DNA from 2 places in the Pseudomonas sp. GW823-FHT02E01 genome. Region 2 is predicted to be linked to the other one. Evidence: riboswitches for the same ligand, from Rfam matches in the RefSeq annotation. Region 2 holds a riboswitch; the other holds the start of a gene.

Region 1 (5,093 bases), on a different contig from region 2:
AACGGGTTCAGGTCGTCCGGCTCATCGAGATCGGCCACCGCTTGCACCGCCGCGTCGAACAAACGAATCAGATTGGCAAAGGCATCACGGAAGAAACCGGACACACGCAAGGTCACGTCCACCCGCGGGCGGTCGAGCAAACTCAACGGCAGAATTTCGAAATCATCGACCCGCTGGCTGCCGGTGGCCCAGACCGGACGCACGCCCATCAACGCCATCGCCTGGGCGATGTCATCGCCACCGGTGCGCATGGTTGCGGTACCCCAAACCGACAAGCCGAGCTGGCGCAAATGATCGCCGTGGTCTTGCAGGTGCCGTTCGAGAATCAGGTTGGCCGACTGGAACCCGATGCGCCACGCCGTGGTGGTCGGCAGGTTGCGTACATCCACCGAATAAAAGTTGCGCCCGGTGGGCAGCACGTCAAGACGACCACGACTGGGCGCGCCGCTGGGACCGGCCGGGACGAAGCGACCGCCAAGCGCGTCGAGCAATCCGCGCATTTCCGCCGGACCGCAGGCGTCCAGCCTTGGCGCGACCACTTCGCGCAGGCTGTCGAGGATGGCTTGCACCTCAGACCAACCCGCCTCCTGTAGGAGCGAGCTTGCTCGCGATGGTGTGTCAGCCACATTGGTGTCGACTGACACACCATCGCGAGCAAGCTCGCTCCCACAGGGGTCAGCTAATGCCTGCGAAATCAGTTGTGTGGCGAACAGTTCGAGGCGTTCGCGGGTATCGCCGGTGGTGCGCCACAGTTCAGTGCTGATCAACGACAAGGCATTCGGTCGTGGTCCAATCCACGGCTCGGCCAAGGCGCAATCAAGCGGATCGAATCCTAGTCCGAAGGCCTTGGCCAGCGCCCGCAGCAGACTCGACTGCGCACCCCGGCCATCGCCCCGTGGAATGCGCAACAGCGCCAGCAAGGTATCGATGCGCAATCGCCCGGTGGGCGATTCGCCGAACACATGCAGGCCGTCGCGGATCTGCGACTCCTTCAAGTCGCACAGGTAAGTGTCGAGCCGCGGCAACCAGATCGCCGCGTCGGCATCGCTGTCGAGTTGTTCGTCCAGTTGCAGTTCACGGTCGATGTGGGTGTCACGCACCAGTTGCAGGATGTCGCGCTGCAACTCTCGGGCGCGGCGCGGATCGAGCAGCTGCGCTTCGTAATATTCGTCGGCCAACAGCTCGAGGTTACGCAGCGGGCCGTAAGTTTCGGCGCGGGTCAGCGGTGGCATCAGGTGATCGATGATCACCGCCTGGGTCCGCCGCTTGGCCTGGGCGCCCTCGCCCGGGTCGTTGACGATGAACGGATAGATGTTCGGCAGCGGCCCGAGCAAAGCGTCTGGCCAGCAATGTTCCGACAGCCCCACGCCCTTGCCCGGCAGCCATTCGAGGTTGCCGTGTTTGCCGACGTGGATCACGCCGTGGGCGCCATAGGTGTTGCGCAGCCAGAAGTAGAAAGCCAGGTAGCCGTGGGGCGGCACCAGGTCCGGGTCGTGATACACCGCGCTCGGGTCGACCTGATAACCCCGGGCCGGCTGAATGCCGACGAAGGTCAGGCCAAAACGCAGGCCGGCGATCATCATCCGCCCGCTGCGATACATCGGGTCGTTTTCCGGCGCACCCCAACGTTCGAGCACCGCCGCGCGATTGGCTTCAGGCAGGGCGTTGAACATCACTAGATAATCATCCATGCCCAGGCTTTGCTGGCACGGACGCAGGTCAAGGGTATCGAGGTCGTTGCTGACGCCGCCCAGTAACTGCTGGATCAGCGCGGTGCCGCTGTCTGGTAACTCAGCCGGTAATGGATAACCTTCGGCATGCAACGCCTGCAGGATATTCAGCGCCGCTGCCGGGGTATCGAGGCCGACGCCATTGCCGATGCGACCGTCGCGGGTCGGGTAGTTGGCGAGAATCAAGGCAATGCGTTTTTCAGCATTGGGCACCCGCGCCAGATCGATCCAGCGCCGCGCCAGTTCGGCAACGAAGTCCATGCGCTCCGGTTGTGGCCGGTAGCAGACTACATCCGACTGACTACGCTCACTGCGCCACGCCAGGTCCTTGAAGCTGATCGGGCGGCTGATGATGCGCCCGTCCAGCTCAGGCAACGCGATATGCATCGCCAGGTCACGGGGGCCAAGCCCCTGTTCGCTGGCGCGCCAGCCGGGTTCGTTGTCCTGGGCGCAAATCGCCTGGATCACCGGGATATTGCGGCGAAACGGGCGCAGATGAGGTGCTTCCGGACTGGATTGAGCGAAGCCAGTGGTGTTCAGAATCACTGAAGCTTCGACTTCATCCAGCCAGTCCTCGACCACCGAGAGGCAGCCGGGTTCTTTCAAACTGGCCAGCGCAATCGGCAATGGATTCAACCCCGCCGCCTGCAAACGCTGGCAAAAAACATCAATGAATGCGGTGTTCGCCGCCTGCAAATGCGAGCGGTAGAACAGCACCGCCGCCACCGGTTGACCCACGTGCCAGTCGGCCTGCCAGTCGCTCAGCGCGGCAGAGTGTTTGTGCGGATGGTAAATCGCCGTACGCGGCAGGATTTGCGGCTCATCCCAGGTGTAATCACGGGCCAGCCAGCGGTTGGCCAGGCAGCGGAAGAAGTCGAGGGCGTTGCCCATGCCGCCCTGGCGCAGAAACTGCCAGAGGCGATCGCGATCCTCGGCACCGACGGTGCTCAAGTCGCTGAGCTCCGGGTCCGGGCGATCATCACCTGGCACCAGAATCAGCTGCACGCCGCGCTGCGACAGCTCGACCAGACGCTCGATGCCGTAACGCCAATAGGCGATGCCGCCGTGCAGCGAGATCAGAATGACCTTGGCGTGGCGCAAGACTTCATCGACGTACAGGTCAACCGAGGCATGGTTCTGCACCTGCATCGGGTTGGCCAGGCGCACGCTCGGGTAATCGTCGGGCAACTGCTGCGCCGCTTCGGCGAGCAGCGCCAGGCTGGAATCACCGCTGCACAGGACCACCAGCTCGGCGGGGGTTTGTCCAAGGTCGGCAATGTTGTCATCCGACACGAAACCGCCGGGCTGGGTCCTGAGCAGGTGCATGGCTTACACGCTGAGCGCGGCGCGCAATTGCGCTTCGAGAACAGTGGCGTCCAGTTTCTGGCCGATCAGCACCAGGCGAGAGACTCGCGCCTCTTCGGCGCCCCACTGGCGGTCGAAATGCTTGTCAAAACGCGTACCCACGCCCTGGATCAGCAGGCGCATCGGCTTGTTCGGAATCGCCGCAAAGCCCTTGACGCGCAGGATGCCGTGCTGGACCACCAACTGGGTCAGCGCGTCCAGCAGCAGGCTTTCGTCGGCTTGCGGCAGTTCGATGGAGATCGAATCGAAGGCGTCGTGATCGTGGTCATCATGATCGTCGTCGCCATCGTGATGATGGTCGTGGTGGCTGTGGCGGCTGTCGATGTGTTCTTCGGAGCCGACACCGAGGCCGATCAGCACGTCCAGCGGCAGGCGACCACTGCTGGCTTCGATGATTTTCACCGCTGGCGGCAACTCTTCGGCGACTTCCAGGCGCACACGGGCCAGGTCCGTCGGGTTGATCAGGTCGGTTTTGTTGAGGATCACCAGGTCAGCGCTGGCCAATTGGTCGGCGAACAGTTCGTGCAGCGGCGATTCGTGGTCCAGGTTCGGGTCGAGTTTGCGCTGGGCGTCGACCTGATCCGGGAACGCGGCGAAGGTGCCGGCGGCCACGGCCGGGCTGTCGACCACGGTGATTACCGCATCCACCGTGCAGGCACTGCGGATTTCCGGCCACTGGAAGGCCTGCACCAGCGGCTTGGGCAACGCCAGACCGGACGTTTCGATGAGAATGTGGTCCAGATCGCCGCGACGGGCCACCAGTTCGCGCATCACCGGGAAGAATTCTTCCTGGACGGTGCAGCACAGGCAGCCGTTGGCCAGTTCATAGACACGGCCGTTGGCTTCTTCTTCGGTGCAACCGATGGAGCATTGCTTGAGGATTTCGCCGTCGATGCCCAACTCGCCAAATTCGTTGACGATCACCGCGATGCGGCGACCCTGGGCGTTGTCGAGCATGTGGCGCAGCAGCGTGGTTTTACCCGAGCCGAGAAAGCCTGTAACGATGGTGACGGGGAGTTTGGCCAGTGTTTTCATCGGATGCCCTATGGCTAAGCTGGCGGGCATACGGGACGACGACCGGCAACGCGCACGCGCGTGCCTGAAGAGTTCGCCACCGGATCACCCCGCCCGGTTGAAAGTGAGAATCTGTGACGAGGCAGGTCTCCTGGCTGACGATGTGCCGGGCTTGAGCCTGGCATTCGCTGCGCCTTCCCGCCGGCCTCATGGATTGAGTCAGCAGTGGCGTGGCAACGAACATCACCGTTCACAGTTGCGGGGGCAGCCGCGGCATTGACCGCGTTCCCTTCTTAGCTTCGACAAACGCCGAAGAACCTCGAAAGCGCAAGGCTACGCATGGTCTTGGGGCGGGTCAATGCTTGCGATCCCTGTGGCGAGGGGGCTTGCCCCCGTTCGGCGGCGAAGCCGTCGCAAATCCAGAGTGCACGCTTTGTCTGGATAAAAGTAAGGGGGCCGCTTCGCAGCCCAACGGGGGCAAGCCCCCTCGCCACAGAAACTCAAACGAGAACCCCTGCCAATTGACGCCCAACCCCCGCCCATGCTCTCCTACACACCTTGTTACGGGTGCCCTTCACAGGGTGAAACGGGAAACCGGTGAATCATGTGCTTTACTCTTAAGCCATGTCAGTCCGGTGCTGCCCCCGCAACGGTAAGCGAGCGAAGCGTCAGATCCACTGTGCCACTGCGGCATGGGAAGGTGATGCTTTCAGGTCCAGGCGCAAGCCTTTGCCCCTCGTGAGCCCGGAGACCGGCCCGCAACACAAAGTGACCAGTACGATCACTGAACCAACAAACCCGCGGTGGGCGGGCGCTGTTTGAAACCTTGCGCGCCTGGTCGTGCGGGGTTTTGCATGCGCTCTTATTCCCCGCTGACAGACCAGAGGGAAACGCCATGTCGATCATCAGCAGCGCCGAACACACAGCCGCAAGCACCACCTCAACCCTGACCCAACGTCTGGCCGCCGCCGTCTGCGCGTCGAT
Region 2 (5,093 bases):
ATGTAATTGAGCACATCATCGACCTTCGCCGCCGCCCAGCCGAACCGTTCGAAACGCTCATTGCGATAACCCCACATCGCATCCAGCGTATTGCTCAGGCGGTAGAGCACCACGCCCGGCGCGCCCGCCACGGCAAACCAGAACAACGCTGCGAACACCGCATCGCTTCCGTTTTCCAGCACCGACTCGGTAGCGGCACGGGCGACTTCGGTTTCATCCAGTTCGCTGGTCTGGCGGCTGACCAGATAGCTCACCCGAGTGCGCGCCGCTTCCAGGTCATTACTGCGCAGGGCCTTGGCCACAGGCGTGACGTGCTCACCGAGGCTGCGCATGCCGAGGGCGCAATAGAGCGCGAGAATCTCGACGATCCAGCCGACATAAGGCGCCCAGGAGAATGCCGTGGCCAGCAGCGTCAGTGGCAACACGGCAATCACCCACGCGGTGACGCCATGGCTGCGCCAGCCGCGACCGCCGCCGTTGAAACGTTGCTCGATGCGCTCGGCAAAACGGCCGAACGCCACCAGCGGATGCCAGCGTTTGGGTTCACCCAGCAGCGCATCCAGCGCAACCGCGGCGACACTCAACAACGCCACACTCATTGACTCACTCCCCAATAATTTTCATACAGCAATTCATGTAGCGGACGCGCCTGCGCCCAGCCTTCGAGCACCAGCATCGGCGCCGGGTAGAACTCCCTCACCGGCCCCAGGCACAGCACGGCCAACGGCTTGGCACCCGGCGGCAACCTCAACAGGTCCGCCAGTGCCTGTGGTTCGAACAGAGACACCCACCCCATGCCCAGCCCTTCGGCACGGGACGCCAGCCACAGGTTCTGGATCGCGCAGGACAACGAAGCCATGTCCATTTCCGGCAGCGTGCGGCGGCCGAAGATATGCTGCTCGCGGTCGTCCATCAGTGCGGCGACCAGCAGCTCGGCGCAATCGTTGATGCCTTCCACCTTGAGCTTCATGAACTCATCGCTGCGCTCGCCAAGGGCTTCGGCGGTGCGGATGCGTTCTTCTTCTACCAGGGCCTGGATTTGCCCGCGCAAGGCGCGATCGCTGATGCGGATGAAGCGCCAGGGCTGCATCAGGCCGACACTGGGGGCCTGATGCGCGGCTTCGAGCAGACGACGGAGCAATTCGGGCTCGACGGTGCCGCCGCTGAAGTGGCGCATGTCGCGGCGTTCGGCGATGGCGCGGTACACCGCCGCGCGCTCGTCTTCGGAGAATGCGTTGTCGCTCATGGCCTCTTCGCGAGCAAGCCCGCTCCCACATTTGAAACGCAATCCCCTGTGGGAGTGGGCTTGCTCGCGAAGGCGGCTTCAAGGTCAGGCGCAAACAGCGCGGCAATCGCCGAGGGGTTCGACGGAAAATAAAAGTGCACGTAAGAGGCAGTCATCCGCCCCTCACGGTAGACCGCCTCCGCTCCACGCCCGCCGTTAGGGCTCAAGCCACGGGCAATCGGCGCCAGTTCAGTGGTGGTCAGCGAATGGTGATAGGTGTGCCCGCGCAGCGAGCCTTCCGGCAGTTCCACCGCTTGCAGAGCCAGCGCTGCCAGGCGCTTTTGCATGACTGCATCACCGGCCAGCAAGCCAACCAGTTCGGCGCGAGTGCCTTCGACATCGGTCAGGGAGTCGAGCAGATACAGCATGCCGCCACACTCGGCGAGCAACGGTTTGCCTGCCTGGTGGTGGGCGCGGATCGCATCGAGCATCGCGGTGTTTTGCGCCAGCGCAACATGATGCAGTTCCGGGTAGCCGCCCGGCAGATACAGGCTGTCCGCCTGCGGCAATGCACGGTCGCGGATCGGCGAGAAGAATGACAACTCGGCGCCCATCGCCCGCAGCAGATCCAGGCTCGCGCCATAGGTGAACGCAAAGGCTTCATCGCGGGCGACGGCAATGCGTACACCGGCCAGCAGCGGTTCGGCCGCGATGACATCAGGGGCGGCGAATTCGACTGCCGGTGGCAGCGCGACCTCGCAACTGCTGGCCAGGGCATCGGCTGCCGCGTCGAGGCGCAGGTCGAGATCGTTCAACTCACTGGCCTGCACCAGCCCCAGGTGCCGGCTCGGCAATTCGATCCCGGTTTCCCGGGACAGCGCGCCGTACCAGCGCAAACCTTCAGTCAAACTGCCTTCGAGCAGTTGCGCATGGCGCTGCGTGCCGACACGATTGGCCAGCACGCCGGCAAACGGCAAGTCCGGCTGATAACGCGCCAGCCCCAGGGCCAATGCGCCAAAGGTCTGGGCCATGGCGGTGCCATCGATCACCCCCAGCACCGGCACACCGAAATGCCGCGCCAGATCGGCGCTCGACGGCGTACCGTCGAACAACCCCATGACGCCTTCGATCAGGATCAGGTCGGCTTCAGCGGCGGCTTCCCACAGCAACCGGCGACTCTCCTGTTCGCCGACCATCCACATGTCCAGCTGATACACCGGCGCACCGCTGGCGCGCTCGAGGATCATCGGATCGAGAAAGTCGGGCCCGCACTTGAACACTCGGACCTTGCGCCCCTGATTGCGATGCAATCGGGCCAGTGCCGCGGTGACGGTGGTCTTGCCCTGGCCAGAGGCCGGCGCGGCAATCAGTACCGCCGGACAGTGCCGAGGCTGACTCACAATTCGACGCCTTTCTGCGCTTTGATCCCGGCTTGAAAGGCGTGCTTGATCACGCCCATTTCGGTGACGGTGTCAGCCATCTCGATCATCTCCGGCTTGGCGGCACGACCGGTGACCACCACGTGTTGCATCGGCGGCCGGGCCTGCAAGTCGCTGAGCACCTGATCGAGATCGAGGTAGCCGTGCTTGAGGGCGATGTTCAGCTCATCGAGCACCACCAGACCGATGGACGGATCGCGCAGCAGTTGCTGCGACACCGCCCAGGCGGCTTCGGCGGCGGCGATGTCGCGCTGCCGGTCCTGGGTTTCCCAGGTAAAGCCTTCGCCCATCACATGAAAACGCACCTGCTCGGGAAAGCGCCGGAAGAACAACTCCTCCCCCGTACTGTTGCGGCCCTTGATGAACTGCACCACGCCGCATTGCATGCCGTGCCCCATGGCGCGGGCAAGCATGCCGAAGGCCGAACTGCTCTTGCCCTTGCCGTTGCCGGTCAGCACCAGCAGCAGGCCACACTCGTTCGGGGAATTGGCGATGCGCTCGTCGATCACGGCTTTTTTGCGCTGCATGCGCGCCAGGTGGCGTTCGTCACGATCGGGGGTATCAGTCATGGGGGAGCTCTCCGTTGAGGCAGGAATAACGGCGGGCAGGCACAAGAATAGAAGGCAACAAGCCTGGCATCGCCCACCGTGATGCCGCTGGATGAATCAGGCCGGTCTCCGGGCTCATGAGTGGCCGCGGGGCCAGACCGTGCGCCTTCCCGCATCAAATCGACACAGTGGCATCACACACAGTTTTCACTCATTTACCGTTGCGGGGGCAGCGCCGGAATTGCGGGCCTTCGACCAACAGAAGGACTCACTCACCGGCTTCCCTGTTTCACTCTGTCGACCCAAGCCACAGAGCACCTGAAACAAGCCGCGAAGGTTAGAGGGTTGGGGGTGGAGCGTCAATTAAAGCCGGGAGGCCATCGACCGAATAACTGCCATCAATCAATAAACTGACGTCAATCTTGTGCCACGCTCCCAGCAGTGATATCAAAGAGCCACAAACTCACAACACAACAACAAGGGTGAGCCCATGCAAGGCATGATCATCAGCAATCCAAAGCTGGAATTCCTGCGCCCGGTGCTCGAACGCTGGTTCGAATGCATCGACCGTTACAACGCCGTCCGCGGTGATGGCGACACACCGTACTGGCACGACGAGAAGGCCAATCTCGGACTACTGTCTGCCGCCGCCTGGATGGCCGAGATGGTCACGCTGCAACAGACGCCCACCCGCAAGCAGACCGAAGAAGGCGAACGCAACAGCCGCGCCGACCTGCTCCTGGCTTCACCCGAAACCCGCGCCTACATCCAGACCAGCCAGCGCTGGCCACGGGTCAACAGCCTCAATCTGACCCAGGCCCTGCTCGATGTTGCCAGCGATGCGAAGCGCGTGAGCCACGCCAGCGACCTGAAACTCGGCTGCCTGTTCGTCGCCCCGCAAAAAGCCCAGCAGGGCGCCACACCGGAAGAGCTCCAGGACATGGTCGACGACCTGCAAAAGGAACACAGCTGCGCTGTCGCCTGGTATTTCCCTTATGCCTACCGCAAGTTGCGCAACGAAGCCGGCAACTATCACCCCGGCATAGCAGTGCTGTTCAAGGAGGCACGTGGCTAAGGGTTGAACCATCGGACGACAACGCGCCTCTATGATTAGAACAAGGCACTCATAGGGAAGACCGTATGCGCACGCCCCCGCTCGTTCTCGTTATCGCGTTCTGCGGAGGGCTCGCCGCTTGTGGCGGGACCGCCCGCCTGCAAGTCTCCGACGGCACCGGTCCTTCGCCTCAACTGCCAGAACCCGACAAAACCCTGATCCCGACCGTGAACATCGCCCCGGCCATCGGCTGGCCGCAGGGTGCGAAGCCCATCGCCGCCAATGGCACCCAAGTGGCCGCTTTTGCCGAAGACCTGGATCACCCGCGCTGGCTTTATGTACTGCCCAATGGCGATGTGCTGGTGGCGGAAACCAATGCCCCCCCAAAACCCGAAGACGGCAAAGGCATTCGCGGCTGGATCATGAAGAAATTCATGGGGCGTGCCGGAGCCAGGGTGCCCAGCGCCAACCGCATCACCTTGCTGCGCGACAAGGACCACGATGGGGTCGCGGAAACCCGCACGGTGTTTCTGCAAAACCTCAACTCGCCCTTCGGCATGACCCTGGTCGGCAATGACCTGTATGTGGCCGACACTGATCGCCTGCTGCGCTTTCACTATGAAAGTGGCGATACGCAGATCAAGTCACCGCCGGCAAAAGTGGTCGACCTGCCGGGCGGCCTGCTGAATCACCACTGGACCAAAAACGTCATCGCCAGCAAGGACGGCAGCAAGCTGTACGTCACCGTGGGTTCCAACAGCAACGTTGCGGAACACGGCATGGACAAGGAAGAAGGTCGCGCGGCGATCTGGGAAGTGGATCGCGCC

What was found. A riboswitch is a leader RNA that binds a small molecule or an ion and turns the genes downstream of it on or off. The one in region 2 is predicted to bind cobalamin.
Region 1: it holds a riboswitch for cobalamin, as region 2 does, so the genes downstream of both, cobW (cobalamin biosynthesis protein CobW) here and cobO (cob(I)yrinic acid a,c-diamide adenosyltransferase) in region 2, are expected to answer to the same signal.

What each region holds. Positions count from the first base shown of each region.
Region 1 is NZ_JBXAJS010000010.1:71,661-76,753, reverse strand. Features, by position in the region: gene cobN (cobaltochelatase subunit CobN) at 1-3,056, opposite strand, end outside; gene cobW (cobalamin biosynthesis protein CobW) at 3,060-4,130, opposite strand; cobalamin riboswitch at 4,234-4,446, opposite strand; cobalamin riboswitch at 4,658-4,883, shown strand; gene AC1RDQ_RS22740 (CbtB domain-containing protein) at 5,005-5,093, shown strand, end outside.
Region 2 is NZ_JBXAJS010000011.1:25,989-31,081, forward strand. Features, by position in the region: gene cbiB (adenosylcobinamide-phosphate synthase CbiB) at 1-599, opposite strand, end outside; gene bluB (5,6-dimethylbenzimidazole synthase) at 596-1,246, opposite strand; gene AC1RDQ_RS23605 (cobyrinic acid a,c-diamide synthase CobB) at 1,243-2,625, opposite strand; gene cobO (cob(I)yrinic acid a,c-diamide adenosyltransferase) at 2,622-3,233, opposite strand; cobalamin riboswitch at 3,316-3,549, opposite strand; gene AC1RDQ_RS23615 (hypothetical protein) at 3,703-4,287, shown strand; gene AC1RDQ_RS23620 (PQQ-dependent sugar dehydrogenase) at 4,353-5,093, shown strand, end outside.